Linked DNA regions of Microterricola viridarii. Each later gene encodes a partner of the first gene's protein in a complex. Links are inferred from orthologs where the notes say so. Each region holds a gene or a part of one and is shown on either strand. Other genes may lie near its edges.

Region 1 (13,027 bases):
CAGCCGGGCTCTGATCATGCGGTCCGGTGTGGTCGCCCGCGTCCTGATCGACAACCCGCTGCCGCAGCTGGACCACCTCTTCGACTACGGCGTGCCGGAGGCGCTGGCCGGCGACATCCGCGTCGGGCAGCGGGTCAAGGTGCCGTTCCGCTCCGGCGGGCGCATCATCGACGCCTACGTGATCGAGCTGGTGGACCCCGCAGGCGCCGATGACTCCTTCTCGGGCACGCTCAGCGACATCGACTCGCTCGTGTCGACGGCCGCCGTGCTCACCCCCGACGTCTACGAGCTGGCGCGCCGCATCGCCGACCGCGGCGCCGGCAGCGCCATCGACGTGGTGCGGCTGGCCGTGCCGCCGCGCGCGGTGCGGGCCGAGAAGAAGTGGCTGGCCGCGCAGGCGGATGCCGCAGCCGCCGAGCCCGAGCCCGAGCCCGCGCCCTCATCTGACCCGGTCGCCTCGCCCGCTGTGCCCTCCGCCGAGCCGGTGCTCCCTGGCCTCAGCGGCTACACCGACGCCGTCGTGGCCGGGGCCCTCGACCCGGACGGGCGGGTCGCGATGACCGCCGTGCCGCGGCTCGTGCAGACGCCGTCCGGCGCCTGGGTGGGCCACTGGGCCCTGACCATGGCCGAGCTGGCCGCGCGCACGCTCGCCGGCGGGCGCAGCGCCCTGCTGGCCGTTCCCGACTTCCGCGACCAGGAGCAGCTGCTCGCCGCCCTGCACGCGCTGCTGCCGGCGGAGCAGATCTCCCGCTTCGACGCCCGGCAGACCACGACGGAGCGCTACAGCGCGTTCCTGGCCTGCCTCGGCCCCGAGCCACGCGTCGTCGTCGGCAACCGCTCCGTCGTCTACGCGCCGGCCAGCGCGCTCGGGCTCATCGCCCTCTGGGACGACGGCGACCCGCTGTACGCCGAGTCGCTCGCCCCCTACGCCAACGCCCGCGACGTCGCGCTCATCCGGCAGGGCCTGAGCGGCTCCGCGCTCGTCCTGCTCGGCCACGCCCGCAGCATCGAGGCGCAGCGCCTCGTCGAGATCGGTTGGCTGCACGAGCTCGCGCCCGAGCGCTTCTCCCGCCCCAACATCATCGCCACCGCCCAGCAGGGCCAGCCGGACGAGCACGCCCAGGCGGCGCGCATCCCGTCGCTGGCCTGGCGCGAGGCGAAGGACGGCCTCGGCCGCGGGCCCGTGCTCGTGCAGGTCGCCTCGCCCGGCTACGCGCCCGTCGTCGCCTGCGCCAGCTGCCGCGAGGCCGCCCGCTGCGCCCACTGCCAGGGTCCGCTCGGCCAGAACGCCCCGGGAGCGGCGCCCAGCTGCCGCTGGTGCGGCGCGATCGCCGCGAACTGGACCTGCGGCACCTGCGGGGGGCACGCGCTGCGCACCGTGCGGATCGGCGCCGGGCGCACCGCAGAGGAGCTCGGCCGGGCCTTCCCCGGCGCGCTCGTCGTCGTCGCCGACGGCGAGAACCCGATCCTCAGCGTGAGCGCGAAGCCCGCGCTGGTGATCGCCACCCGCGGGGCCGAGCCGGTCGCCGCCGGCGGCTATGCCGCCGTGCTGCTGCTGGACGGCGAGCGGATGCTCGGCCGCGAGTCCCTGCGGGTCGCAGAGGACGCACTGCGCTGGTGGTCCAACGCGGCCGTGCTGGCCGCGCCCGGGGCGCCGGTGATCCTGGCCGGGGTGGGCGGCGCCCTCGCCTCCGCGCTCGGCACCTGGCAGCAGGCCCAGTGGGCCGGCCGCGAGTTCGCCGACCGGCGCGCCCTGCGCTTCCCACCCGCCGTGCGCACCGCCTCCGTCACCGCGGCCCCCGGCGTGCTCGACGGCGCGCTGGCCGAGCTGCGTGAGCTGGACGGCGTCGACATCCTGGGGCCGGTCCCCGCCCCGCCCGCCGGGCCGGGCGCGGCGGCATCCGACGGCCTCATGCGCGCCATCGTGCGCTTCGACTACGCGGCCGGCGCCGAGGTGGCCCGGCGCCTGCGGGCCGCCATCGTCGCCGTGGCGAGCTCGCGGAGGCGGCCGCCCAAGGGGGGCGCCTTCCGGCCCGCACCTACACTGAGAGTTCGATTTGATGACCCGGAGATCTTCTAGATGAGACTTGTTTTTGCCGGAACGCCCGACGCCGCGGTGCCGAGCCTCCGACTGCTCGCGGGCGGCCCGCACGAAATCGCGGCCGTCGTCACCCGGGAGGATGCCCCGCAGGGGCGCAAGCGCATCCTGACCCCGTCTCCGGTGGCGCAGGCCGCCGCAGCGCTCGGGCTGCCGGTCATCAAGGCGAACCGCCTCGACGAGGCCGTCACCGCCCAGATCGCGGCGCTCGGCGCGGAACTCGGCGTCATCGTCGCCTACGGCGGGCTCGTGCGCGAGCCGCTGCTCTCCACGCCCCGCCTCGGCTGGATCAACCTGCACTTCTCGCTGCTGCCGCGCTGGCGCGGGGCCGCCCCGGTGCAGCGGGCGCTCATCGCCGGCGACGAGCGCACCGGCGCCGACGTCTTCCAGCTGGTTGCAGCCCTCGACGCCGGCGACGTCTTCGGACGGATCGAGCGGCCCATCACCGAGGCGGACACGTCCGTGACGCTGCTGGCCGAGCTCGCCGTCTCCGGCGGGGCCCTGCTGGCCCGCGTCGTGGACGAGCTCGCCGACGGCAGCGCCGTCGCCGTGCCGCAGAGCGGCGAGCCCACCCCGGCTGCCAAGCTCGGCATCGACGACGCCCGGCTGCACTGGTCGGAGCCCGCCGAGACCGTCTTCCACCGCTACCAGGGCGTCACCGCCGAGCCCGGCGCGTTCACCCTGCTCGACGGCGCCCGGTTCAAGCTGCACGAGCTCCGCCACGCGCGGGATGCCGCAGCGCTGCCGCCCGGGCACATCAGATCCGTCGACGGCCGCGTGCTCGTCGGCACCGCCAGCACCCCGCTCGAGCTGCTCCGTGTGCAGCCGGCCGGCAAGACCCCGATGAACGCCGCCGACTGGTGGCGCGGCATCGCAGCAGAGGAGGTGATCGCCGAATGAGCGATCCCAGGAACAGTTCGCCCCGGCGGAACAGCCAGGGCCGGGCGCCGCAGCGCCGCCCACAGCAGCAGGTGCAGCCCGCCCGGCTCGTCGCCTACGAGGTCATCGCCGCCGTGCGCGAGTCCGACGCCTACGCCAACCTGCTGCTGCCCAGCCGCATCCAGAAGGCCGGCCTGAACTCGGCCGACGCCGCGCTGGCCACCGAGCTCACCTACGGCACGCTCCGCATGCAGGGCTTCTACGACAAGGTCATTGAGCTCGTCGCCGACCGCACCGTTGACAAGATCGACCCGGCCGTGCTCGACGTGCTGCGCCTCGGCGCCCACCAGCTGCTGGCCACCCGGGTGGCCACGCACGCCGCCGTCAACGAGTCGGTCGCGCTGGCCAGCCAGGTCGCCTCCCGCTCGGCCACCGGCTTCACCAACGGCGTGCTGCGCACCATCTCGCGCAGCTCGCTCGAGGAGTGGCAGGGCTGGGTGCAGGAGGAGACCGAGGGCGCCGACGAGAAGCTCGCCGTGCTGCACTCGCACCCGGCCTGGGTGGTGCGCGCGCTCCGCGCCGCGCTGGACGCCGAGGGCCGCGCCGACGAGCTCGAGCAGCTGCTGCAGGCCGACAACGTCGCCCCCAGGGTCAACCTGGCGGCGCTGCCCGGCCTCGTCGATCAGGTGGATGCCGCCGGCCTCGGCGACGCGGACGCCTTCTCGCCGATCGGCTTCGTGCTCTCCGGCGGCGACCCGCTCGGCGTCACGGAGCGTTTCGGCGGCCGCGTGCGCGTGCAGGACGAGGGCTCCCAGCTGGCGGCACTCGCCCTCAGCCGGGCCGAGCCGGTCGTCGCGGGGGAGCGCTGGCTCGACCTCTGCGCCGGCCCCGGCGGCAAGGCGGCGCTGCTCGCCGCCGAGGCGCGACTGGGCGGCGCGGAGCTCACCGCCAACGAGCTGGTGCCCGCCCGGGCCGGCCTCGTGCGCAACGCCCTCGCCGGCGTGCCCGGCGAGGTGCCCGTGCTGGAGCTGGACGGCACCACCATCGGCGACACGCACCCCGCCGCCTTCGACCGGATCATGCTCGACGCGCCCTGCACCGGCCTCGGCGCGCTGCGCCGGCGCCCGGAGGCCCGCTGGCGCAAGACGCCGAACGACGTCGCCGAGCTGAGCGTGCTGCAGGGCAAGCTGTTCGACGCCGCCTTCGCCGCGCTGAAGCCCGGCGGCATCCTCGCCTACGTCACCTGCTCGCCGCACCTCGGCGAGACGCTCGGCACCGTCAACGGCGCCCTCGCCCGCTGGGGCGACGCGCTCGAACAGCTGCCGACCCGCGAGGTGCTCGAGGGCATCGCCGCGAACCCGCTGGACGTCGGCGGCGACGGCCGGACCGTGCAGCTCTGGCCGCACCGCCACGGCACCGACGCCATGTTCATCGCGCTGTTCCGCAAGAACTAGCCGCACCCGTCCGCCGGGCGGCCGCACCTCGGGAGGCGTTCGACGGGTCGGGAGGCACCTGTCGGCCGAAACCCGCCTCCCGATCCGCCGTCTGCCTCCCGATCGGTCGCGGCGCCCGAAGCCCTGAGCGACTTCGCGGGAACGGCTGCCTGCGGCATCCGCCGGCCCGGCCACACGCGCTGGTCGGGTGTTGGTTTCGGTCGCTGGCGCTCCCTCGAGCCAACGGGGTTGCGGATCCGGAGGCACCCGCGACATCGGGAGGCAACTTCGGGCCGGAAACAGCCTCCCGATCCGCCGTCGGCCTCCCGATCGGTCGCAGCCGCTCCCTCGAGCCAACGGGAGCACGAGGCTGGAGCTGGCCCTTTCCGTTGATCGAGTAGGCCCGCGAGTGTCGTATCGAGATCTCGCAACGGGGTCTCGATACGCGCCGCAGGCGGCGCTACTCGACCAGCGGGTGGGTGCCACCCGTGTCCCGGGGCGTTGGCTTCGGTCGCTGGCGCTCCCTCGAGCCAACGGGGTGCATGCGCGCATCCGCACGGCGGCTGGAGGGCGCCGCGCCGCGAGGGACGAGCAGCCGAGCCAACGTGGGCAGCCGCCCGCTCGCTAGCATAGGAGCCATGTCGACCAGCAGCGCCCCCCGCATCAACCCCAGCATCCTCACCGCCGATTTCGCGAACCTCGAGCGCGAGCTCGGCCGCATCGCCACCGCCGACTTCGTGCACGTGGACGTCATGGACAACCATTTCGTGCCGAACCTCACCTTCGGCAAGACGATGGTGGAGCGCCTCAACGAGGTCTCCCCGATCCCGCTGGACGTGCACCTGATGATCTCGGATGCCGACCACTGGGCGCCCGGCTACGCCGAGGTGGGGGCGGCATCCGTCACCTTCCACGCCGAGGCCAGCACCGACCCGGTCACCCTGGCCCGGCGGCTGCGCCAGCGCGGCGCCCGCGCCGGCATCGCCCTGAAGCCCGGAACCGACGTCGAGCCGTACCTGGAGCTGCTTCCCGAGTTCGACCAGATTCTCATCATGACCGTGGAGCCCGGCTTCGGCGGGCAGAGCTTCATGACCGACATGATGCCCAAACTCCGACGCGCCGCCGACGCCGTGGCCGCCAGCGGCCTGGACGTCTGGCTGCAGGTGGACGGCGGCATCAGCCTGGACACCATCGGCACCGCGGCCGAGGCCGGCGCGAACACCTTCGTCGCGGGCTCCGCCGTGTATAACGCGGGCGAGCCGGAGGCGCAGATTGCGGCCCTGCGCGCCGCCGCGGCGTCATCGGCCCACAAGCACTAGTACCCTGTAGAGGTGAAAACTTTCGACGCCCTCTTCGCCGAGCTCTCCGAGAAGGCCCGCATCCGCCCCGAAGGATCGGGAACCGTGCGTGAGCTCGACGCGGGCGTGCATGCCATTGGAAAGAAAATCGTCGAGGAGGCCGCCGAAGTGTGGATGGCCGCCGAGTACCAGAGCGACGACGAGACCGCCGAGGAGATCTCGCAGCTGCTCTACCACCTGCAGGTGCTGATGCTGGCGAAGGGTCTCAGCCCCGCCGACATCTACCGACATCTCTGATTCGCCGCGCACCAGTGCCGGCCGCTCATGTCACCGATGACTGATCCACACGAACCAGAGAGCACCACCATGCTGAGAATTGCCGTGCCCAACAAGGGCTCACTGTCCGACACCGCCGCCCAGATGCTGTTCGAGGCGGGCTACACCGGCCGCCGCGACCCGCGCGAGCTGCACACTCCCGACCCCCGCAACGACGTCGAGTTCTTCTACCTGCGCCCGCGCGACATCGCCACCTACGTCGGCTCCGGCGCCCTGGATGTCGGCATCACCGGCCGCGACCTGCTGCTGGACTCCGGCTCGCCCGCCACCGAGGTGCACGAGCTGAACTTCGCCGAGTCGACGTTCCGCTTCGCCGGCCCCGCCGAGCGCTTCCGCGAGCTCGGCGACCTCGCCGGCGTGCGCGTCGCCACCAGCTACCCGGGCCTCGTCGGCGATTTCCTCCGCGAGAAGGGCATCGAGGTCGAGCTGGTCAAGCTCGACGGCGCCGTCGAGTCCGCCGTGCGGCTCGGGGTCGCGGATGCCGTCGCCGACGTCGTCTCCACCGGCGCCACGCTCCGCGCCGCCGGCCTGGCCATCTTCGGCCCCGTCATCCTCGAGTCCACCGCCGTCCTCATCCGCTCCGCGGACGAGAAGCCCGGCGTGGCCACCCTGCTCCGCCGCCTGCAGGGCGTGCTCGTCGCCCGCCAGTACGTGATCATGGACTACGACATCCCCGTCGCGCTGCTGGAGCAGGCCACCCGCGTCGCCCCCGGCATCGAGTCGCCCACCGTCTCCCCGCTGCACGACCCGGAGTGGGCGGCCGTGCGGGTGATGATCCCGCGGGCGGAGACGAACCAGATGATGGACGCGCTCTACGAGATCGGCGCCCGCGCCATCCTCGTCAGCTCGATCCACGCTGCGAGGCTGTGACGGCCATGGCACTCTCCGTGCGCGTCATCCCGTGCCTCGACGTGGCCGACGGCCGCGTCGTCAAGGGCGTCAACTTCCAGAACCTGCGCGACGCGGGCGACCCCGTCGAGCTGGCCAAGCGCTACTTCGAGCAGGGGGCGGACGAGCTCACCTTCCTCGACGTCACCGCGACCGTCGACAACCGCTCCACCACCTACGACGTGGTGCGGGCCACCGCCGAGCAGGTCTTCATCCCGCTCACCGTCGGCGGCGGCATCCGCAGCGTTGAGGACGTCTCCCGGCTCCAGGCCAACGGCGCCGACAAGGTGGGCGTGAACAGCGCCGCCATCGCCCGCCCGGCCCTGATCGCCGAGATCGCCGACCGCTTCGGCTCGCAGGTGCTCGTGCTCTCGCTCGACGTCAAGCGCAGCGAGCGCACCGAGTCCGGCTTCGTCGTGACCACCCACGGCGGCCGCACCGAGACCGACCTGGACGCGCTCGACTGGGCGCGCCAGGCCATCGAGCTCGGCGTCGGCGAGCTGCTCGTCAACTCGATCGATGCCGACGGCACCAAGGCCGGCTTCGACCTCGAGCTGATCCGCATCATGCGCGAGCTCAGCACCGTGCCCGTCATCGCCTCCGGTGGCGCCGGCGCAGTGGAGCACTTCCCGCCGGCGATCGCCGCCGGCGCCGATGCCGTGCTGGCCGCCTCCGTGTTCCACAACGGCGAGCTCACCATCGGCCAGGTCAAGGCGGCCATCGCGGCCGAGGGAATGCCGGTGCGCGCATGAGCGACAACGCGAACGGCACCGGCACCGGCAACGCCGACGTCGACGCCGTCATCGCCCGCGCCGCCTTCAACGCCGACGGCCTGCTTCCGGCCATCATCCAGCAGCACGACACCCGCGAGGTGCTGATGCTCGGCTGGATGGATGCCGAGGCACTCCGCCGCACCCTGACCGAGGGCCGCGTCACCTTCTGGTCGCGCTCCCGCCAGGAGTACTGGCGCAAGGGCGACACGTCCGGCCACGCCCAGTTCGTGCGCGGCGCCGCACTCGACTGCGACGACGATGCGCTGCTGGTGCAGGTCGAGCAGATCGGGGCGGCCTGCCACACCGGCGCGCTCTCCTGCTTCGACGTCGACCCCCTCCAGCCCGTCATCCTGCCCGCCTGAGACACAGTTCGCCCGACGTTCGCCCCGACGAGGAGCCTGACATGAGCACCGGAACCACCACGCGCGCCGACTTCGACGCGGTCGCCGCCGAACACCGGGTGATCCCGGTGATGCGCGAGCTCTTCGCCGACGGCGAGACGCCCGTGAACATCTACCGCAAGCTTGCCGAGGGCCGCCCGGGCAGCTTCCTGCTGGAGTCGGCTGAGCAGGGCGGCATCTGGTCCCGGTTCTCCTTCGTCGGCGTCTCCTCCTTCGGCGTCCTCACGCAGAACGAGGAGTCCGTCGCCTGGATCGACTACGGCGCCCCCGCAGAGCGCGTGCTCGGCGACGCGGCCGGCCTCGCGCCGCTCGCCGCCCTCGAGCAGCTGTTCGAGCGCTGGAAGACGCCGCAGCTGCCCGGCCACCCTCCGCTGACCGGCGGCCTCGTCGGCTTCATCGGCTGGGAGGCCATCCGGCAGATCGAGAAGCTGCCGAACAAGCCGCCGAAGGAGTCCGGCGTGCCCGGCCAGGCGTTCAGCTTCGTCGCCGAGCTCGTCGTCATCGACCACAAGTACGGCACCGTGCAGCTGATCGCCAACGTGCTGAACGACGGCCGCGACGACGCGGACACCCTGTGGACGGACGCCCAGTCCCGCCTGGACGCCCTGCAGCGGCGCCTCGCCCAGCCGTCGGAGGCGTGGCTCGCCGAGGTCGACATGAACACGGCCCCGCACGGGCGCTCGCGCACCGCGGAGGCCGACTTCCTGGCATCCGTGGAGACCGCCAAGGAGTACATCCGCGACGGCGACATCTTCCAGGTCGTCATCTCGCAGCGCTTCGAGCAGGACTGCACCGCCGCCCCGATCGACGTCTACCGGGTGCTGCGCAGCCTCAACCCGAGCCCGTACATGTACCTGCTCAGCCTGGAGACCCCCGACGGCGAGCCGTACTGGATCGTCGGCTCCTCGCCGGAGGCCCTGGTCAAGGTGCAGAGCAACCGCGTCTTCACCAACCCGATCGCCGGCTCCCGGCCGCGCGGCGCGACGCCGGAGGCCGACGCCGACCTGGCCACCGAGCTGCTGGCCGACGCCAAAGAGCGCGCGGAGCACCTGATGCTCGTCGACCTGGCCCGCAACGACCTGGCCAAGGTGTGCACCCCCGGCAGCATCGAGGTGACCGAGTTCATGCGCATCGAGCGGTTCAGCCACATCATGCACATCGTCTCCGCCGTCGAGGGCGACCTCACGGAGGGCAAGAACGCGATCAGCGTGTTCCGGGCCACGTTCCCGGCCGGAACCCTCTCCGGCGCGCCGAAGCCGCGCGCCCTGCAGATCATCGACGAGCTCGAGCCGGCCCAGCGCGGCGTGTACGGGGGAGTGGTGGGCTACTTCGGCCTCGCCGGCGACGCCGACCTCGCCATCGCGATCCGCACCGTCACGATCATGGGCGGCGTGGCCACCGTGCAGGCCGGGGCCGGCCTCGTGCTCGACTCCGTGCCGCAGACCGAGTTCGAAGAGACACAGAACAAGGCCGCGGCGCCGCTGCGCGCCGTCGCCGTCGCCAACGCACTACACAGGGTGGTCTGAGCATGAGTGCCGCACGAATCAAGGGGCTCCTCATCGTCGGCGGGCTGCTGTCCGCCGTCCTCGCCCTCCTCGCCTGGACCCAGACCTGGGTGGTCGCGCACGTGGAGGGCATCCCGATCGACATCGACGGGGCCGCCGCCGCCCCCGCCCTGTCCGCGCTGGCCCTGGCCGGGCTCGCCCTGGGCGGCGCGCTGGCCATCGCCGGCCCCGCCTTCCGGCTGGTGCTCGGCGTGCTCGAGGTGCTGCTCGGCGTGTCCGTGGTGATCGCCTCCTCCGCCGCCATCGCCGACCCGGCCGCCGCCGCCATCGCCGACGTCACCAAGCTCACCGGCGTGGCCGGCGACAGCGCCGTTCTGGCGCTGATCTCGGATGCCGCCATCACGCTGTGGCCGTGGGTCGGCGTGGCCTCCGGCGTGCTGTTCGCCGCCGCCGGCCTCGGCGTGCTGCTCAGCTCGCGGCGCTGGCCGGGCCCCGGCCGCAAGTACCAGGCGGTGCGCCTGGAACACGCCGACGGCGCCCCCCTCAGCGCCAAGGACGCTGCCATCGACAACTGGGACGAGCTCAGCCGCGGCAGCGACCCCACCGACCAGCAGTAACCCCGCTCTTCCCCGGCTGCCCGGCCGCATGCGGCGGAGCCGCTAGACTTTCACACACCCCCTTCAACCTCTAAGGAGAACCATGAGCACAGAGTCAGTCGAGCCAGGACACGGCAATTCGCCGGCCGCATGGACCTCGGTCGTCATCATGCTCCTCGCCTTCCTCATCGGAACCGTCGCGTTCTTCCTGGAGCAGGAGTGGCTCGTCTGGGCCTCCGCCGGGCTCCTCGTCGCCGGCCTCATCGTCGGCTGGGCCCTCGCCAAGGCCGGATACGGCGTCAACGGCCCGAAGTACGCCCCGAAAGCGCACTAGCGAGTGCTGACCGAGCTCACCGCCGGCTCCGTTGAAGATGCCGAGCGGCGGCGCCTGAGCCGCCCATACGCCGCCGTCGAGGCCGCCGCTCTGGCGCGCCCGGCGGCCCTCGACGCCCTTGCCGCGCTGGCCCCGGCCGAGCGAGTCAAGGTCATCGCCGAAGTCAAGCGGTCGAGCCCGTCGCGCGGCCAGCTGGCCGAGATCCGCGACCCCGCCGCGCTGGCATCCGCCTACGAACAGGGCGGGGCCAGCGCGATCAGCGTGCTCACCGAGGAACGCAAGTTCGGCGGCTCGCTCGCCGACCTGGAGGCCGTGCGCGCCGCGGTGAGCCTGCCGGTGCTCCGCAAGGACTTCATCGCCACGCCGTACCAGGTGCTCGAGGCCCGCGCCGCGGGCGCCGACCTGGTGCTGCTCATCGTCGCCGCGCTCGAGCAGCCGCTGCTCGCCGAGCTGCACACGCTGATCCTCGAACTCGGCATGACGCCGCTCGTCGAGACGCACAGCGCCGACGAGCTGGAGCGCGCCATCGACCTCGGTGCCGCACTCATCGGCGTCAACGCGCGCAACCTTTCCACCTTCGAGATGGACAAGAACCTCTTCGGCACCCTGTCCGAGCGCATCCCGGCCGGAACCATCAAGGTCGCCGAGTCCGCGGTGCTCTCCGCGGCGGATGTCGCGCACTACCGCGCGGCCGGCGCCGACGTCGTGCTCGTCGGCGAGGCGCTCGTCACGAGCGACCCGATCCGCACGCTCTCCGAATTCCTGGCGGTCCCAGTAAGGAATCAACCGTGACGAACCCCACCGACCCGACCCCCTCCCGCAACCTGCGCGACGAGCTCGGCCCGTACTTCGGCGACTTCGGCGGGCGCTTCGTGCCCGAGTCGCTCGTCGCGGCCCTGGACGAGCTCACCGAGGCCTACGAGCTGACCAAGAAGGACCCGGCGTTCGCGGCGGAGCTCGCCGAGCTGCACAAGACCTACACCGGCCGGCCCTCCATCATCACCGAGGTGCCCCGCTTCGCCGAGCACGCCGGCGGCGCCCGCATCATCCTCAAGCGCGAGGACCTGAACCACACCGGCTCGCACAAGATCAACAACGTGCTCGGCCAGGCCCTGCTCACCAAGCGGATCGGCAAGACCCGCGTCATCGCCGAGACCGGCGCCGGCCAGCACGGCGTCGCCACCGCGACCGCCGCCGCCCTGTTCGGCTTCGAGTGCGTCGTCTACATGGGCGAGGTCGACACCGAGCGCCAGGCGCTCAACGTCGCCCGGATGCGCCTGCTCGGCGCGGAGGTCGTCGCCGTCAAGGCCGGCTCCCGCACGCTCAAGGACGCCATCAACGACGCCATGCGCGACTGGGTCACCAACGTCGAGAACACCAACTACATCTTCGGCACGGTCGCCGGGCCGCACCCCTTCCCGGCCATGGTCCGCGACTTCCAGAAGATCATCGGCGAGGAGGCCCGCGCCCAGGTGCTCGAGCTGACCGGCGCCCTGCCGGATGCCGTCGCCGCGTGCGTCGGCGGAGGCTCCAACGCCATGGGCATCTTCCACGCCTTCCTCGACGACCCCTCCGTCGCCCTGTACGGCTACGAGGCGGCCGGCGAGGGCGCCGACACGCCGCGCCACGCCGCCACCATCACCAAGGGCAGCCCGGGCGTGCTGCACGGCGCCCGCAGCATGATGCTGCAGGACGAGGACGGCCAGACCTACGAGTCGCACTCCATCTCCGCCGGCCTCGATTACCCGGGCGTCGGACCGGAGCACGCCTGGCTGAACAGCATCGGCCGGGCCGGCTACCGCCCCGTCACCGACGCCGCAGCCATGGACGCGCTCCTGCTGCTCAGCCGCACCGAGGGCATCATCCCCGCCATCGAGTCGGCGCACGCCCTCGCCGGCGCGCTGGAGCTCGGCCGCGAGCTCGGCCCGGACTCGACCATCCTGGTCAACCTGAGCGGCCGCGGCGACAAGGACATGGAGACCGCCGGGCGGTACTTCAAGCTGATCGACGAGGGGGCCACGCAGTCATGAGTGCTGTTGAGCAGACCATCCGCACCCGCGTGGACGCCGGCAGCGGCGCCCTGATCGGCTACCTGCCGGTCGGCTTCCCGAGCCTCGGCGGCAGCATCGACGCCGCCGTCGCGCTCGTCGAGAACGGCGTCGACATCCTCGAGATGGGCCTGCCGTACTCCGACCCCGTGATGGACGGCAGCGTCATCCAGGCCGCAACCCAGCAGGCCCTGGCCGACGGCTTCCGGCTGCGCGACGGCTTCGAGGCCGTGCGCGCCATCACCGCCCAGGTCAGCGCCCCGGTGCTGATCATGACCTACTGGAACCCGGTCGTGCAGTACGGCGTCGAGCGCTTCGCCGACGACCTCGCCGCCGCCGGCGGGGCCGGGCTGATCACGCCCGACCTGATCCCCGACGAGGGCGCTGACTGGATCACCGCCTCCGAGCGCACCGGCCTCGACCGCGTCTTCCTCGCCG
Region 2 (16,182 bases), 790 kb from region 1 along the record:
TCCTCCGCGCGGCCGGCGCCATCGAGGGCCTCGAGCGCATCCGCTTCACCAGCCCGCACCCGGCCGCCTTCACCGACGACGTCATCGACGCGATGGCCGAGACGCCCTCCGTGATGCCGCAGCTGCACATGCCGCTGCAGTCCGGCTCCGACCGGGTGCTGAAGGCGATGCGGCGCTCCTACCGCTCCGCGAAGTTCCTCGGCATCCTCGAGCGGGTGCGCGAGCGCATGCCGCACGCCGCGATCAGCACCGACATCATCGTCGGCTTCCCCGGCGAGACCGAGGAGGACTTCCAGGAGACGCTGCGCGTCGTCGAGGAGGCCCGCTTCGCCACCGCCTTCACCTTCCAGTACTCCATCCGCCCCGGCACGCCGGCGGCGACCATGGAGGAGCAGGTCCCCAAGGAGGTCGTCCAAAAGCGCTACGAACGCCTCATCGCCCTGCAGGACCGCATCTCCTGGGAGGAGAACGAGAAGGTCGTCGGCCGCACCGTCCAAGTGCTCGTCGGCAACCACGCCGGCAAGAAGGATGCCGACACGAACCGCCTCTCCGGGCGGGCAGAGGACAGCCGCCTCGTGCACTTCGAGGTGCCGGCCGGCTCCGAGACGCCGCGCCCCGGCGACGTGGTCACCGTGACGGTGACCCAGGCCGCACCGTTCTTCCTCATCGCCGACTCCGTCGACGACGCCCCGCTCGCCATCCGGCGCACCCGCTCCGGCGACGCCTGGGACCGCCAGGAGGCGGAGTCCTGCGGCGTGCCGTCCGGCGCCGCCGACGGCGGCCAGGGCGCGCCAGGGCCAGTCCTCCTCGGCTTCCCGACACTGCGCGCGGGCGGCGCCAGCACCGTCCCCATCTACAACACCGACGACGAGCTGCGCTGATGCGGCCCGGCCGGCCCGGGGCAGACCCGGCCGCGCTGATCGCCGTCGTCGGGGCCACCGGCACGGGCAAGTCCGCGCTCTCCCTCGACATTGCCGAACGCCTCGCCGCCGACGGCATCGCGGCCGAGATCGTCAACGCCGACGCGATGCAGCTCTACCGCGGCATGGACATCGGCACGGCCAAGCTGCCGCTCGCCGAGCGCCGCGGCATCCCGCACCACATGTTCGACGTGCTCGGCGTGCGGGACGAGGCGGCCGTCGCCGGTTACCAGGAGCAGGCCAGGGCGGTCGTCGACGACATCCGCGCGCGCGGGGCGGTGCCGATCGTGGTCGGCGGCTCCGGGCTGTACGTCTCCGCACTGGTCTACGACTTCCGCTTCCCGGGCACCGACCCCGTCATCCGGGCCGCACTCGAGGCGGAGCTGGCCGAGCTCGGACCCGGCCTGTTGTACCGCCGGCTGGCCGCCTTCGACCAGGCGACCGCGCTCCGGGTGGGATCCACAAACGGCCGGCGCATCGTCCGCGCCCTCGAGGTGATCGCCATCACGGGCGAGCCGAACGCGGCCGCCCTGCCGGACGAGCCAGAGCCCTGGCACCCGCTCGCCGTCATCGGCCTGGCCTCCGAGCGCGAGCAGCTCACCGCGCGCCTGGACCGTCGGGTCGAGCAGATGTGGGCCGACGGCCTGCTCGACGAGGCCCGCGCCCTGCTGCCGCTCGGCCTCGAGGAGGGCGTCACCGCCAGCCGGGCCATCGGATACACCCAGGCCATCGACGAGATCCACGGCCGCAGCACCCGGGCCGAGGCGATCGAGGCGACGCAGCAGCTCACCCGCCGCTACGCCCGCCGGCAGGTCAGCTGGTTCAAGCGCTACCCGCACGCGCACTGGCTGCCGGCCGCGACGGAGCAGGACGGGCCGGATGCCGGCGCCGCCCGCGTTGACGCAGCGCTGTCCGCCTGGCGGGCGGCCGGCGCAGCGCCGGCCGAGGCCGGCCGGAGCACACCCGCCGTTTAGACTGGGCGCATGGCTTTCGACCTCCACTTCACCAAGGGCCAGGGCACAGGCAACGACTTCGTGCTCTTCGCCGACCCGGACGGTTCGCACCCGCTCAGCCCGGCACAGATCGCCGCCGTCTGCGACCGGCGCTTCGGAATCGGCGCCGACGGGCTGATCCGGGCCGTGCGCTCCGACGCCCTGCCGGAGGGCGCCGCGGCGCTGGCCGAGGACCCGGACGCCGTCTGGTTCATGGACTACTGGAACGCCGACGGCACCCCCTCTGAGATGTGCGGCAACGGCGCCCGCGTCTTCACCCGCTTCCTGCTGGACCAGGGCCTGGCCGAGCTGCCAGCCGGCGACACCCTCTCGATCGGCACCCGCGCCGGCGTCCGGGACGTGCAGAGCAATCGCACCGGCTTCCAGGTAGACCTCGGCCGGTGGCGGCTGGCCGGAGGCGAGCCGCTCGTGCGCGCCAAGAACCTCCCGGTCGCCCGACCCGGCCTCGGCATCAGCGTCGGCAACCCGCACGTGGTCGTCGCCCTCGCCGACGATGCCGAGCTCGATGCCGCCGACCTCGGCTACATCCCACAGCTCGACCCCGCCCCGGAGGGCGGAGCGAACATCGAGTTCGTCGTGCCGGCCGACCCACTGGTGCACGACGGCGTCGGCCGCTTCCGCATGCGGGTGCACGAGCGCGGTTCCGGCGAGACGCAGTCCTGCGGCACGGGCGCGGCGGCCGCCGCCCTCGCCGTCCGGCACTGGGCCGGCGCCGGCGCGCCCAACCAGTGGCGGGTCGAGGTGCCGGGCGGCGTGCTCGGCGTGCGCATGTTCCCGACCGAGGACGGCGAGCACGTCGCGCTCTCCGGCCCGGCCGAGCTCGTCTTCGACGGGGTGCTCAGCCTCGGCTAGAGGACACTCGTGCCCGGCCGGGCACGCGGTTGGTTACTCCGCGGCGTCCGGACGGGTAACCTTCAGCACCCGGAAACCCTTGCTGATGGCCTCGCGGGCGATCTCCAGCGAGCCGGCGAACTCCGCCTCGAGCCAGCGTTGCAGCGAGTCGGAGCCGAGGTTGCGCTGAACGACCAGATAGGAGTCGGTGCCCGGCTTCAGGCGCGGCAGCCAGTGCTGCAGCATCGAGTGCAGCACGTCCTTGCCGACGCGGATGGGCGGGTTCGACCAGATGGTCTCGAACCGCACGTCCTCCGGCACGTCCTCAGGCCGCACGGCCCGGACGTTGCCGAGGCCGAGCTCCTCGGCGTTTCGCCGGACCAGCTCCAGCGCGCGGTCGTTCACGTCGACGGCCCACACGGTGGCCTCCGGGGATTCCAGGGCCAGCGTCAGGGCGATCGGGCCCCAGCCGCAGCCGAGGTCCAGCAGATTGCCGGTCGCCGGGGGAGTCGGCGCATAGCGCAGCAACACCTCGGTGCCCTGGTCGATGTGGTCCGGACTGAAGATTCCGTTGGAGGTCGTGACCTCACGGTCCTGCCCGCCGAGGCGCACCTGGATGCGGCGCAATTTGAGCTCACTCCCCGGATCCGCGCTGAAGTAATGCTCTGAAGCCATACCAGCGAATCTATCGCAGATTGAAACCCGTAAACTGAGAGCAATGACTGACGCCAGCAACACCACCAACGACAGCACCGGCACCGACGCCTTTGACGGCGACGGTGCATTCGAGAGCGACGACGTCGTCGCCCGGGTGCTGGCCAGCGCCGAGGCCCGGTCGGCGGGCAGCGCCCACTTCAGCTCCGGCATCTTCGCCAGCGGAGCGCAGGCGCTGCAGACCGAGACCGGCGCCGCCGCGTTCAGCGACGGCGAGCAGCTCGACCGCGACGACCGCAACGCCTTGCGGCGCGTGCCGAGCCTCTCCACCGAGCTCGAAGACGTCACAGAGGTCGAGTACCGCCAGCTGCGCCTCGAGAACGTCGTCCTGATCGGCATCTACATGCAGGGCTCGGTGGATGACGCCGAGAACTCGATGCGCGAACTGGCCGCCCTGGCGGAGACCGCCGGTGCCACCGTGCTCGACGGCCTGCTGCAGCGGCGCCCCAACCCCGACCCGAGCACCTTCCTGGGCAGCGGCAAGGCCCGCGAGCTGGCCGGCATCGTGCAGGCTCTCGGCGCCGACACCGTCATCGCCGACACGGAGCTCGCGCCCAGCCAGCGCCGCGCACTCGAAGACGTGGTCAAGGTGAAGGTCATCGACCGCACCGCCGTCATCCTCGACATCTTCAGCCAGCATGCGAAGAGCCGCGAGGGCAAGGCGCAGGTCGAGCTTGCCCAGCTGCAGTACCTGCTGCCCCGCCTCCGCGGCTGGGGTGACTCCATGTCGCGCCAGGCCGGTGGCCAGGTGGGCGGCGCCGGCGCCGGCATGGGCAGCCGTGGCCCCGGTGAGACCAAGATCGAGCTGGACCGCCGCCGCATCCACACCCGGATGGCGAAGCTGCGCAAGCAGATCGCCGCGATGAAGCCCGCCCGCGAGGCCAAGCGGGCCAACCGCCGCCGCAACGCGGTGCCCTCCGTCGCCATCGCCGGCTACACCAACGCCGGCAAGTCCAGCATCCTGAACCGCATCACCCACGCCGGCGTGCTGGTGGAGAACTCGCTGTTCGCCACCCTCGATGCCACCGTGCGCAAGAACACCACCGCCGACGGGCGCATCTACACGCTGGCCGACACGGTCGGCTTCGTGCGCAACCTGCCGCACCAGCTCGTCGAGGCGTTCCGCTCCACGCTGGAGGAGGTCGCCGACTCCGACCTCATCGTGCACGTCGTCGACGGCTCGCACCCCGACCCGGCCGGCCAGATCGCCACCGTGCGCGACGTCATCGGCGAGGTGGGCGCCCGCGACATCCCGGAGCTCATCGTCTTCAACAAGTCCGACCTGATCGACGACGACGCCCGAATGGTGCTGCGCGGCCTCGAGCCCCGCGCCCTCTTCGCCTCCGCCCGCAGCGGTGAGGGCATCGACGAGCTGCTCGCCACGATCGGCGAGATGCTGCCGGACCCGAGCCTCGCCATCGAGCTCGTCGTGCCGTACGACCGCGGCGACCTGATCTCGCTGCTGCACGAGAAGGGCCGGGTCATCTCGACCGAGTACGTCGAGACCGGAACCCTCGTGCACGCGCGCATCGCCGCCGACCTCGAGGCCCTGTTCTCGGCCTACCGCGCCCCGGCCGGCGCCCTCGAGGCCTAGCCCGTCACATTCGGTCACAGCCTGCCGGCCGCTGACCGCCCGTTGTATTCTCTGTGAAACGTTGTTGCCGTCTGACGGCAACCAGAGCGACAGCCGAGCCCGGCATCCGCCCGCAACCACACCCGCACTGTGCGGTGGTGCGCGGCCTGACGGTTCGACACCCCTGCACCGCGCGGCATCCGCCCACGCAGAGGAACACACCTTGGCCGCTTACCACCACGTCTCGCCCCGAGCGGGCGGCCACAGCGGAGTCGTGACGCCCGTCTCGTTCGAGCTTTTCCCGCCCCGCACGGATGCCGCGGCCCTGGCGCTCGGGCGAACCATCGACAAGCTGGCGGAGGCCGACCCGGCGTTCATCTCCGTCACCTACGGCGCGGGCGGCTCCTCCCGGGAGCGCTCCCTCACCGTGCTCCGCTACATCCTCGAGCACACGGCCGTCGAGCCGATGGCCCACCTCACCTGCGTCGGCTCGTCCCACGCCGAGGCGAACAGCCTGGTCCGGCAGTTCCTGGACGCCGGCATCACCAGCTTCCTGGCCCTCCGCGGCGACCCGCCGAGCGGCGTCACCGGGCCAGCCGAGCTCGGCGACCTCGGCAGCGCCGCGGAGCTCGTGCAGCTGATCCACCGGGTGCAGGAGGAGCGCGAGCCGTTCTCCCAGAAGCGCGTGCCGGGGGCCAGCCAGGGCAGCCGCATCGCGCGGCGCCGCCGGCCGGAGCGCGTCGCCGTCGCGGCCTTCCCAAACGGGCACCCGCGTGCCCGCGGATCGAGCGCCGACGTCGACAGCCTGCTCGCCAAGCAGGTCGCCGGCGCGACGCTGGCGATCACCCAGCTCTTCTTCCACGCCGACGACTACCTCGGCTTCGTCGACCGCGCCCGCACGGCCGGCGTCACCATCGACATCGTGCCGGGCCTGATGCCCGCGACCACCCCGACCCGGCTGGCCAGGATCGCCGAGCTGACCGGCGAGGAGATCCCCGCCGAGCTCGAGATCGCCCTCGAGGTGGAGCCCAGCGAAGAGGGCCAGCACGAGATCGGCGTCGACTACATCGCCCGCGTCGCCGCCGAGGTGCTCGCCGGCGGTGCACCCGGCCTGCACCTGTACACCTTCAACCAGCACCGCGCGGTGCTCGGCGTGCTGGAACGCCTCGGCCGAATGCCGGCGGTCGCCGGCCGCTAGCGCAGGCCCGCGACCGACCCCGTACCCCGGCCCCACGTCGGGCAACGCCCTCTGGCACCCTTCCGCACTACCCCCATGTCTTTTTCCGACGACCGCCGAACCCGAAAATCCCGCAGGCCGCACCACCCAGCGGCCGCACCCCATCAGTAAGGACGACGAATGACCGCACGACCCACTCCCGCCCCGGCGTTCCCCGCCGGCACCATCCTCGGCTACCCGCGCATCGGCCGCCGGCGCGAGCTCAAGCACGCCGTCGAGGCGTTCTGGGCGGGCAGCATCACCGCCGCCGAGCTCGAGCAGCGTGCGGCAGAGCTCCGCGCGACCACGAGGGCCCGGCTCGCAGGCCTCGGCCTCGGCCGCGGCGACTCCGCCATCCCAGAGAGCTTCTCCTTCTACGACCACGTTCTGGACACCGCGGTCACCGTCGGAGCCGTGCCGAGCCGCTTCGCGCAGCTGGTGGCGGATGACGGCAGCCTCGACCTGGCCGGCTACTTCACGCTGGCCCGCGGCGCCGGCGACAACCTCCCGCTGGAGATGACCAAGTGGTTCGACAGCAACTATCACTACCTGGTGCCGGAGATCGGCCCAGAGACCGAGTTCCGGCTGGCCAGCGACCGCCTGGTGCGCGAGTTCGAGGAGGCGAAGGCGGCCGGATACCTGACCCGCCCCGCCATCGTCGGCCCGGTCACCTTCCTGCTGCTGGCCAAGGCGAGCGACGGCGCCCCGGCCGGATTCGAGCCGATCTCGCGCCTGGACGAGCTGCTCCCCGTCTACACCGAGCTGCTCGCGCGCCTGCGCGCCGCCGGGGCGGAGTGGGTGCAGCTGGACGAGCCCGGCCTCGTCAACGAGAGCATCCCCGTCGCCCGCCCGGTGCAGCTGGCCGCATTGGCGGAGGCCTACCGCGTGCTCGCGGGCGCGACCGCCCGCCCGGCGATCTTCGTGGCTGCGCCCTACGGCGCGCTCGGCGACGCTCTGCCCGTGCTCGCGGCATCCGCCGTCGAGGCGATCGGGCTCGACCTGGTGCGCGGGACCCTGCCGACCGGGCTGGGGGAGGAGACCGCTGCGGCGCTGGCGGCCAAGACGCTCGTCGCCGGCGTCATCGACGGGCACAACATCTGGCGCGGCGACCTCGAGGCGGCGCTGACCGCGGCCGAATCGCTCGGCGCGCTCTCGCCGGCCGTCTCCGTGTCGAGCTCGACCTCCCTGCTGCACCTCCCGCACGACGCGAGCGAGGAGACCAAGCTGGGCGCGCTCGGCAACTGGCTGGCCTTCGCCGACCAGAAGGTCGGCCAGATCGCGGCCGTCGCCGCCGGGCTCCGCGACGGGCGGGAGAGTGTCCGGGCCGAGCTGGAGGCCGCGGCGGCAGCCCTCGCCGAGCGGCTGGCCGCGCCGGGAGTGCGCGATGCCGCCGTCCGGGCGCGCACCGGCGCGCTCGGCACGGCCGACTACGAGCGTGGCGACTACGCCGAGCGCGTCGCCGCCCAGGAGGCGGCCCTGCCGCTGCCGCTGCTGCCGACCACGACGATCGGCTCCTTCCCGCAGACCCCCGACATCCGCCGCGCCCGCGCCCGGCTGAACTCCGGCGCGCTCAGCCCGGCCGAGTACGAGGGCCTGATGAAGGCCGAGATCGACCGGGTCGTGCGGCTGCAGGAGGAGATCGGGCTCGACGTGCTCGTGCACGGCGAGCCGGAGCGCAATGACATGGTGCAGTACTTCGCCGAGTACCTCGACGGCTTCGCGGTGACGGAGCACGGCTGGGTGCAGTCCTACGGCAGCCGGTGCACCCGCCCGTCGCTGCTCTGGGGCGATGTGTCCCGCCCCGCCCCGATCACGCTCGGCTGGGCGGTGTACGCGCAGAGCCTCACCGAGAAGCCGGTCAAGGGAATGCTGACCGGCCCGGTGACGATCCTGGCCTGGTCGTTCGTGCGCGACGACCAGCCGTTGGGGGAGACCGCGACGCAGCTTGCCCTCGCTCTCCGTGACGAGATCGGCGAGCTGGAGGGCGCCGGAATCGGCATCATCCAGGTCGACGAGCCGGCCCTGCGCGAGCTGCTCCCGCTGCAGCGCGCGGACCACGCCGGCTACCTGGACTGGTCCGTCGGGTCCTTCCGCCTGGCCACGGCCGGGGTGCGCGCCGAGACCCAGATCCACACCCACCTCTGCTACTCGGAGTTCGGTGACGTCATCGACGCGATCGGCCGGCTGGACGCCGACGTGACGAGCGTCGAGGCCGCCCGGAGCCGGATGGAGATCGTCGATGACATCGGCCGCAGCGGGTTCGACCACGGCATCGGGCCCGGCGTGTACGACATCCACTCGCCCCGCGTGCCCGGGGTCGCCGAGATGACGCAGCTGCTCGAGCGGGCGTTGGAGGTCGTGCCCGGCCGCCGGCTCTGGGTCAACCCCGACTGCGGTCTGAAGACGCGCGGCTACGCCGAGACCACGGAGTCGCTGCAGAACATGCTCGCCGCCACGCAGGCGGTCCGCGCCGGGGCGGCCGCGCTCTAGTCGAGACATGCCAAACAGGGAAGGGCCCCGATGCGCAGCATCGGGGCCCTTCCCTGTTGTGTTCGGATCAGACGCTGCGGAGCACCGCGACGATCTTGCCCAGGATCTCGGCGTAGTCGCCGAGGATCGGCTCGAAGTTGCTGTTGCGCGGCAACAGCCAGGTGTGGCCGTCGCGCTGGCGGAACACCTTGACGGTGGCCTCGTTGTCGAGCATGGCCGCGACGATCTCGCCGTTCTCCGCCGTCTTCTGGGCGCGCACGACCACCCAGTCGCCGTCGCAGATGGCGGCGTCGATCATCGACTCGCCGACGACCTTGAGCATGAACAGCTCGCCCTTGCCGACGATCTGGCGGGGCAGCGGGAAGATCTCGTCGATCTGCTGTTCGGCGGTGATCGGGATGCCGGCGGCGATGCGCCCGACGAGCGGCACCATGGCGGCATCGCCGACGGTGGCCATCGGGGTGGCGAAGCTCTCGCCCTCGTAGCTCTCCGTGCCCTCGTTCTGCGCCGGCACCTCGATGAGCACCTCGAGGGCGCGCGGGCGGTTGGGGTCGCGGCGCAGGTAGCCGCTGAGCTCCAGCTGCTTGAGCTGGTAGGTGACGCTAGAGAGCGAGGCCAGGCCGACGGCGTCGCCGATCTCGCGCATGCTCGGCGGGTAGCCGCGCGCGCTCACAGAGCGCTGGATGACGTCGAGGATCGCCATCTGCTTCGCGCTCAGGCTCTTGCGCCGGCGGTTGCCCGGCTTCGCCGTGCCCTTCACGTCGGGGGGTGTGTCGCGCTCTGTCGTCACCGTGCTGCCCTCGCTGTCCTGTCTTCGTGCCGCTTCCGAATTGCTGTGCTGACCAGCTGTGATCTGGCCACACAACGCCGGGGCGGTGTGCGCATCTGACCGTGTCAGAGGTGCCTGATTGTCTGTCTCCAGACACTCACGACTTTATCGCGAGCCGGGTGTCTCGGCAAACGAATGTTCGAGTGTGTCGCGCGTTTCTTCCGAATTTCTCGAAGAAAGGCTTGCATCTTCGAATCATTCGAATGTATGTTCGGAACACAGCTTCGAATCCGGTCCCACCCGAGGGCCCGGGCGCGAATCCCAGAGGAGGTCGAAATGAGTGCAGTACACGCAATCCCGGCGAATGTGCAGGCCGTTCAGGGCGCTGGCGCCCCGGTCGTTGTTCGTAGCCACCTTCGATTGACCAGCCGCGGCCGTGTCGTGTTCACGACGCTCGTAGCCCTACCCATCGTGGCCGGTGCGCTCATGTTCGCCGTCAACGGCGGCGGCGCCGTCGCCGGCGACGCCAGCCAGCAGGGCGCCAGCTTCGACTACATCTCCGTGCCGCCGGGGGAGTCGCTCTGGACCCTCGCCGTTGACCTGGCACCGCAAGCCGACCCGCGCGATGTCATCGCCGCCTTCATCGAGCTCAACCAGCTCGACTCCTCGCAGGTCCAGGCCGGCCAGCGCCTGGCCGTCCCCGCCGGCTACTAGCGCCGCACAGCGGGCGGCGCCCGCGGCGTAACGATCACGCCGGCGCCCAGACGCTCCCCATAGACTCGTACGGTGACGAATCTCAGCGATCTCCCCCTCCGTGACGACCTTGTCGGGCAGCAGCCGTACGGCGCCCCGCAGGCCGCCGTCCCCGTTGCCCTCAACGTCAACGAGAACAGCCACGGCATCCCGGAGGACGTCGCCCACGACATCGTGGCCCGCGTCGCCGCGGCCGTGCTCAGCGTGAACCGCTACCCGGACCGCGAGTTCACCGAGCTGCGCGAGAGCTTCGCCCGCTACCTCGGCCACGGCCTCGACGCCGCCAACATCTGGGCGGCGAACGGCTCCAACGAGGTGCTGCAGCACATCCTGCAGGCCTTCGGCGGCCCCGGCCGCACCCTGCTCAGCTTCACGCCCACCTATTCGATGTACCCGCTGCTCGCCTCCGGCACCGGAACGGAGTGGATCGGCGTGCCGCGCGGCGCCGACTACACGATCAGCCCGGAGGATGCCGCAGCGGCCGTGCGCGAGCACCAGCCCAACATCATCTTCCTCTGCTCCCCGAACAACCCCACCGGCACGCCGCTTCCGCTGGCTGTCATCGAGGCCGTCTACGAGGCCAGCCAGTATGACGACGGCGCCGCGATCGTCGTCGTCGACGAGGCGTACGCCGAGTTCTCGCCGGAGGGCACGCCGAGTGCGCTCGGCCTCCTGCCCGGCCGGCCGCGCCTGCTCGTCTCACGCACCATGAGCAAGGCCTTCGCCTTCGCCGGTGCCCGGGTCGGCTACCTGGCCGCAGACCCCGCCGTCACCGACGCGCTGCGCCTGGTGCGCCTCCCGTACCACCTGTCCGCCTTCACACAGGCCGCGGCCAATGCCGCGCTGGCGCACTCCGCCGAGATGCTCGGCATGGTCGGCGAGATCCGGGTGCAGCGCGACCGCCTCGTGCGGGAGCTCGGCGCGCTCGGCTACGAGCCCTACGAGAGCGCGAGCAACTTCGTGCTGTTCGGGGGCGTGGCCGACCCGCACGCCGTCTTCGAGGCGCTGCTGGCCCGCGGCATCCTGATCCGCGAGGTCAGCCTGCCCGGCCAGATGCGCGTCACGGCCGGGACAGAGGCCGAGACGACGGCGTTCCTGACCGCGCTGGCCGAGATCGGCCCCGACGGCCGCGGTTCCGGCGGGCCCGGCGGGGCAGCGTCACAGGCCCCCGGCGGTGAATAGAATCAAGGTATGATCCTTTCTGCGCCCCGTACCGCCTCGATTCGCCGCGAGACCAGCGAGTCCAGCATCGAGCTGTCGATCAACCTGGACGGAACCGGCGTCGCCGACATCCAGACCTCCGTCCCGTTCTACGACCACCTGCTCACGGCGTTCGCGAAGCACTCGCTGACCGACCTCACGGTGCGCGCCCACGGCGACACCGAGATCGACGTGCACCACACCGTCGAGGACATCGGCATCGCGCTCGGCTTCGCGATCCGCGAGGCGCTCGGCGACAAGAGCGGCATCTCCCGGTACGGCGACGCCCTCGTCCCGCTCGACGAGGCGCTCGTGCAGGCCGTCGTCGACATCTCCGGCCGCCCGTACCTCGTGCACAGCGGCGAGCCGGCCGGCTTCGAGTACCACCTCATCGGCGGCCACTTTACCGGCTCGATGGTGCGACACGTCTTCGAGGCCATCACCTACAACGCTGCCCTCACCGTGCACATCACCGTGCTGGGCGGCCGCGACGCGCACCACATCGCCGAGGCCGAGTTCAAGGCCTTCGCGCGAGCCTTCCGCCAGGCCAAGGCCGTCGACCCGCTCGTCGTCGGCATCCCCTCCACCAAGGGCGCGCTGTGAGCGCACCGAGCGTCGTCGTCCTCGACTACGGAACCGGCAATGTGCACTCGGCCGTCAAGGCCCTGGAGCTCGCCGGCGCCGACGTCACCCTGACGGCAGACCGCAAGCTCGCCCAGGAGGCCGACGGCCTGCTGGTTCCCGGTGTCGGGGCGTTCAGCGCGGTGATGAGCGCGCTGCGCGCCGTGCGCGGCGACGAGATCATCGACCGGCGCCTCGGCGGCGGCCGGCCCGTGATGGGCATCTGCGTCGGCATGCAGGTCTTGTTCGAGCACGGCGTCGAGCGCGGCGTCGACACGGAGGGCCTCGGCGAGTGGCCGGGCGCCGTCACCGAGCTGCCGGCCGAGGTGCTGCCGCACATGGGCTGGAACACGATCGAGACCGGCGAGAACTCCGTGCTGTTCAACGGCGTCGAGGACGAGCGCTTCTACTTCGTGCACTCCTACGCGGCCCAGAGCTGGACGCTCGATGTCATGCCGCCCTTCCCCGAGCCGAGCCTGAGCTGGGCGGAGCACGGCGGGCGCTTCCTCGCAGCGGTCGAGAACGGGCCGCTCTCCGCCACGCAATTCCACCCAGAGAAGTCGGGGGATGCCGGCATCCGCCTGTTGAAGAACTGGCTGGACTCCCTGCGCTCAGCCTGAGCGAAATCGCCCCGCCAGCCCCGGGGGTGCGGAGCGTCAGGCGCCGAGCGCGTAGTATCAACTGTTTGTGTCGGCCGCCCGAACGTGGCGGCCATCGAGTCAAGGACAATCATGAGTGAGTTCAACAAGACCCCGCGTCTTGTGCTTCTGCCCGCTGTTGACATCGCCGGCGGAAAGGCCGTGCGCCTGACCCAGGGCGAGGCCGGCACCGAGACCAACTACGGCGACCCCGTCGACGCCGCGGCCGACTGGGCCGCCCAGGGCGCCGAGTGGATCCACCTGGTCGACCTCGACGCCGCATTCGGCCGGGGCAACAACCACAGCGTGGTCAAGAAGGTGCTGCGCCAGGTCAAGGGCGTGCACATCGAGCTGTCCGGCGGCATCCGCGACGACGCCTCGCTGGAATCCGCCCTCGACATGGGCGCCAAGCGCATCAACCTCGGCACCGCCGCACTCGAGAACCCCGAGTGGGCCGCCAGCGTCATCGCCCAGTACGGCGACGCCATCGCCGTCGGCCTCGACGTGCGCGGCACCACGCTGGCCGCCCGCGGCTGGACGCAGGACGGCGGCGACCTCTGGTCCGTGCTGGACCGCCTCGAGAGCGCCGGCTGTGCCCGCTACGTCGTCACCGACGTGACCAAGGACGGCACGCTGCAGGGGCCGAACATCGAACTGCTCAAGCAGGTCATGGCGCGCACCCACCGCCCCGTCGTCGCCTCCGGCGGCATCTCCAACCTCGACGACATCGCGGCCCTGCGCCAGCTCGTCCCCGGCGGCCTCGAGGGCGCCATCGTCGGCAAGGCGCTCTACGCGGGCGCATTCACGCTGGCCGAGGCGCTGGACGTCGCGAGCGACTGAGCCGGACCCCGAGCAGCCCGTGCCCACGCAGCCCGAACCAATGCGACCCGACCCGACGCCAGCCGACCCGACGCCAGCCGACCCGGCGCAGCCGCAACCCGGTGCAGCGCCGCAGCTTCCCGCGCACCTCGCCGACTCCGCCGGCCAGCCCTGGGCCGGCCGCAGCTTCGACGAGAACACGCACGCAGAGGATGACGGCTCCGCGCCGCCGGAGTTGCTGGACGCCCTCGCCCGCTTCCGGGCGGGGGAGCACGGGCAGGCCGGCGTCGTCGACGCCCTGCGCGGCGCCCGACTGCTGATCCCGCTCGTCGCCCACCTCGGTGAGGCCGGCGAGAACGAGCACGGCCACACGATCGACAAGAGCCAGGAGCTCTCGATCGTCACCGTCGCCGGACCGGACGGCCGCAACGTGCTGCCCGTGTTCAGCTCGGTGCGGGCGATGGCCAGATGGAACCCGCGGGCCAGGCCGGTGCCGGCCGACGGCGTGCGCGTCGCGCTGGCCGCCGCCAGCGAGAACACCGACCTCGTCGTGCTCGACCCGCTCTCGCCGACCGAGTTCGCGCTGCGCCGCCCCGCCCTCTGGGCGATCGCGCAGGCACAGGAGTGGCGGCCGAGCTTCGAGTCCGGCGAGGTGCTCGAGGCCTTCCAGCACTCGGTGCGCACCGAGCTCTCCGTGCTCTCCGTCACCCTCGTGCCCGGCGACCCCGGCGCAGTGCTGGCCGGCCCGGAGCTGATCGTGCGGCTCGAGCTCGTCGACGGCCTCACCCGCGAGCTGCTCGACGCGACCCTCGCCCGACTCGCGCAGCGCTGGGCCGCCAGCGACGTCATCGCCACGCAGGTCGACTCGCTCACGGTGAAGCTGGTCCGCTCCGCCTGAGCCGCGCCGTTGACGGACCGGGGGAGCGGGCGGAGAATCGGGGGAGCGCGCCGCGCGCAGAATCCAGGTCTCCGGATGGACACTTCTCAGCCTTCACACGCCCCGTCGGATCCCGACACCCCGATGGATCCCGTTCCGCTCAGCGGGGGCACCCAGACAGCCCCGGCACCGACGGCGGACTACGACGCGGTGCTCGACACCGCCGCCGGCGTGGCCAGGCGCTGGCTGGACGGCGTCTTCAGCCGCCCGATCCCCGCCACCCACGACATCGACCAGGTGAAGGCGGCCATCGGCCGGGAGCTGCCGCCGCACGGGCTCGAGGCCGAGTCCGTGATCGAGCAGCTCGCCGCAGCGGTCGAGCCGGGGCTGATGGCGAGCCAGTCCGGCCGCTTCTTCGGCTGGGTGATGGGCGGCACCTATCCGGTCGCCCTCGCCGCCGACTGGCTGGTGAGCGCCTGGGACCAGAACGCGGGGATGCGCGACGCGACACCCGGCGTGATCGCCGCGGAGGAGCTGGCGGGCGAGTGGCTGCTGCAGCTGCTCGGCCTGCCGGGCAGCTCCGACGTCGGCTTCGTGACGGGCGCGACGGCCGCCAACTTCGTCGGGCTGGCCGCCGGCCGCCAGCACGTGCTCGAGCAGGCGGGCTGGGACGTGAACCGCGACGGCCTGAGCGGCGCCCCGCGAATCCGCCTCATCGCCGGCGCAGAACGGCACGGCGCGGTCGACCTCGCCGCACGCTACCTCGGGCTCGGCGAGGCCACCCTGGTCCCCGCCGACGCGCACGGCCGGATCAGCATCGCCGGGCTCGCGCGGGCGCTCGGCGAGGGGAGCGGCCCGACGATCGTCTGCCTGCAGGCGGGGAACATCCACTCGGGGGCGTTCGACGACTTCGCCGCGGCATCCGCCCTGTGCCGGGCCGCCTGCGCCTGGCAGCACGTCGACGGCGCCTTCGGGCTCTGGGCGGGCGCCGCCCCGGGTCTCCGTCACCTGACCGCCGGGTACGAGCTCGCCGACTCCTGGGCGACCGACGCCCACAAGACCCTCAACGTGCCCTACGACTGCGGGGTGGCGATCGTCGCCCGCCCCACCGCGCTGCACACGGCATTCGGCGTGCACGCGAGCTACCTGCTCGCGCCGGCGGCCGGGGCCGACCCGTTCGAGAAGGTGCCGGAGATGTCCCGCCGCGCACGCGGCGTCCCCCTCCTGGCCACCCTGCGCTGGCTCGGCCGCGACGGGGTCGAGGAGCTGGTCACCGGGCTCGCCCAGAACGCGAGCAGACTCGCGGAGGAGCTCGCGGCGCTGCCCGGCGTCAGCATCCTCAACGATGTCGTGTTCACCCAAGTCTGCATGGCGATGCCGGATGACGAGGCGACCACGGCACTGGGGGAGCGCCTGCTGGCAGAGGGCCGCGTGCTGGCCTCGCCGTCGCACTGGCACGATCGGGCCGTGCTGCGGTTCTCGGTGAGCAACTGGGCGACGGACGCCGACGAGGTGCGCACCACGGTCGACGCCGTGCGGGCGGCGCTGCCGCCGCGCTGAGCCTCTCGCTCCGCGCGGCCGCGCGCCGGCCGGGTGTGGCTGCCTAGTGTGGCCGCCGGGTGTGGCTGCCTAGTTGACGGGGCCGGTGTACTTCTCGCCCGGGCCCTGGCCGATGGCATCCGGGATGACGGAGGCCTCGCGGAAGGCCAGCTGCAGGGAGCGCAGGCCGTCGCGCAGGCTGCGGGCGT

The links.
Region 2: the proteins of hisF (region 1) and hisH are in contact, whole or in part, in a crystal structure (PDB 6RU0), measured with the Thermotoga maritima proteins. The link is inferred for Microterricola viridarii from one-to-one orthologs. Residues at the interface, in WP_004080486.1 of Thermotoga maritima: Met1, Leu2, Ala3, Arg5, Ser40, Glu41, Asp45, Glu46, Ala70, Glu71, Ile73, Asp74, Ile75, Pro76, Phe77, Asp98, Lys99, Ser122, Gln123, Glu161, Thr195, Leu196, Asn247, Arg249, Glu251; in WP_004080484.1 of Thermotoga maritima: Asn15, Arg18, Arg22, Arg117, Leu118, Pro119, His120, Met121, Gly122, Trp123, Asn124, Asn134, Gly135, Tyr136, Tyr138, Val140, Tyr158, Glu180, Lys181, Ser182, Ser183, Lys184, Ile185.

What each region holds. Positions count from the first base shown.
Region 1 is NZ_LT629742.1:2,064,777-2,077,803, forward strand. Bases 6,057-8,801 are described here. They hold hisF (imidazole glycerol phosphate synthase subunit HisF), read left to right. Parts: upstream 6,057-6,919; coding sequence 6,920-7,684; downstream 7,685-8,801. Other genes in these bases: hisG (ATP phosphoribosyltransferase), read left to right, coding at 6,075-6,914; hisI (phosphoribosyl-AMP cyclohydrolase), read left to right, coding at 7,681-8,067; BLT62_RS09495 (anthranilate synthase component I), read left to right, coding at 8,109-8,801. Outside these bases: metK (methionine adenosyltransferase), read left to right, coding at 1-14; BLT62_RS09450 (primosomal protein N' family DNA-binding protein), read left to right, coding at 17-2,080; fmt (methionyl-tRNA formyltransferase), read left to right, coding at 2,081-2,998; BLT62_RS09460 (RsmB/NOP family class I SAM-dependent RNA methyltransferase), read left to right, coding at 2,995-4,431; rpe (ribulose-phosphate 3-epimerase), read left to right, coding at 5,049-5,729; BLT62_RS09475 (phosphoribosyl-ATP diphosphatase), read left to right, coding at 5,742-6,005; more of BLT62_RS09495, read left to right, coding at 8,802-9,632; BLT62_RS09500 (Trp biosynthesis-associated membrane protein), read left to right, coding at 9,635-10,228; BLT62_RS09505 (DUF6704 family protein), read left to right, coding at 10,311-10,541; indole-3-glycerol phosphate synthase TrpC, read left to right, coding at 10,545-11,333; trpB (tryptophan synthase subunit beta), read left to right, coding at 11,330-12,571; trpA (tryptophan synthase subunit alpha), read left to right, coding at 12,568-13,027.
Region 2 is NZ_LT629742.1:2,857,074-2,873,255, reverse strand. The notes cover bases 10,986-13,899. They hold hisH (imidazole glycerol phosphate synthase subunit HisH), read left to right. Parts: upstream 10,986-12,078; coding sequence 12,079-12,720; downstream 12,721-13,899. Other genes in these bases: BLT62_RS13110 (SseB family protein), read left to right, coding at 13,619-13,899; priA (bifunctional 1-(5-phosphoribosyl)-5-((5-phosphoribosylamino)methylideneamino)imidazole-4-carboxamide isomerase/phosphoribosylanthranilate isomerase PriA), read left to right, coding at 12,832-13,578; hisB (imidazoleglycerol-phosphate dehydratase HisB), read left to right, coding at 11,471-12,082; BLT62_RS13130 (histidinol-phosphate transaminase), read left to right, coding at 10,986-11,461. Outside these bases: tRNA (N6-isopentenyl adenosine(37)-C2)-methylthiotransferase MiaB, read left to right, coding at 1-881; tRNA (adenosine(37)-N6)-dimethylallyltransferase MiaA, read left to right, coding at 881-1,894; dapF (diaminopimelate epimerase), read left to right, coding at 1,904-2,785; BLT62_RS13160 (class I SAM-dependent methyltransferase), read right to left, coding at 2,819-3,439; GTPase HflX, read left to right, coding at 3,483-5,072; BLT62_RS13150 (methylenetetrahydrofolate reductase), read left to right, coding at 5,275-6,249; metE (5-methyltetrahydropteroyltriglutamate--homocysteine S-methyltransferase), read left to right, coding at 6,409-8,757; transcriptional repressor LexA, read right to left, coding at 8,825-9,460; BLT62_RS13135 (LysM peptidoglycan-binding domain-containing protein), read left to right, coding at 9,947-10,240; more of BLT62_RS13130, read left to right, coding at 10,313-10,985; more of BLT62_RS13110, read left to right, coding at 13,900-14,455; BLT62_RS13105 (pyridoxal phosphate-dependent decarboxylase family protein), read left to right, coding at 14,579-15,994; BLT62_RS13100 (DUF1844 domain-containing protein), read right to left, coding at 16,064-16,182. UniProt on the Escherichia coli protein: IGPS catalyzes the conversion of PRFAR and glutamine to IGP, AICAR and glutamate. The HisH subunit catalyzes the hydrolysis of glutamine to glutamate and ammonia as part of the synthesis of IGP and AICAR.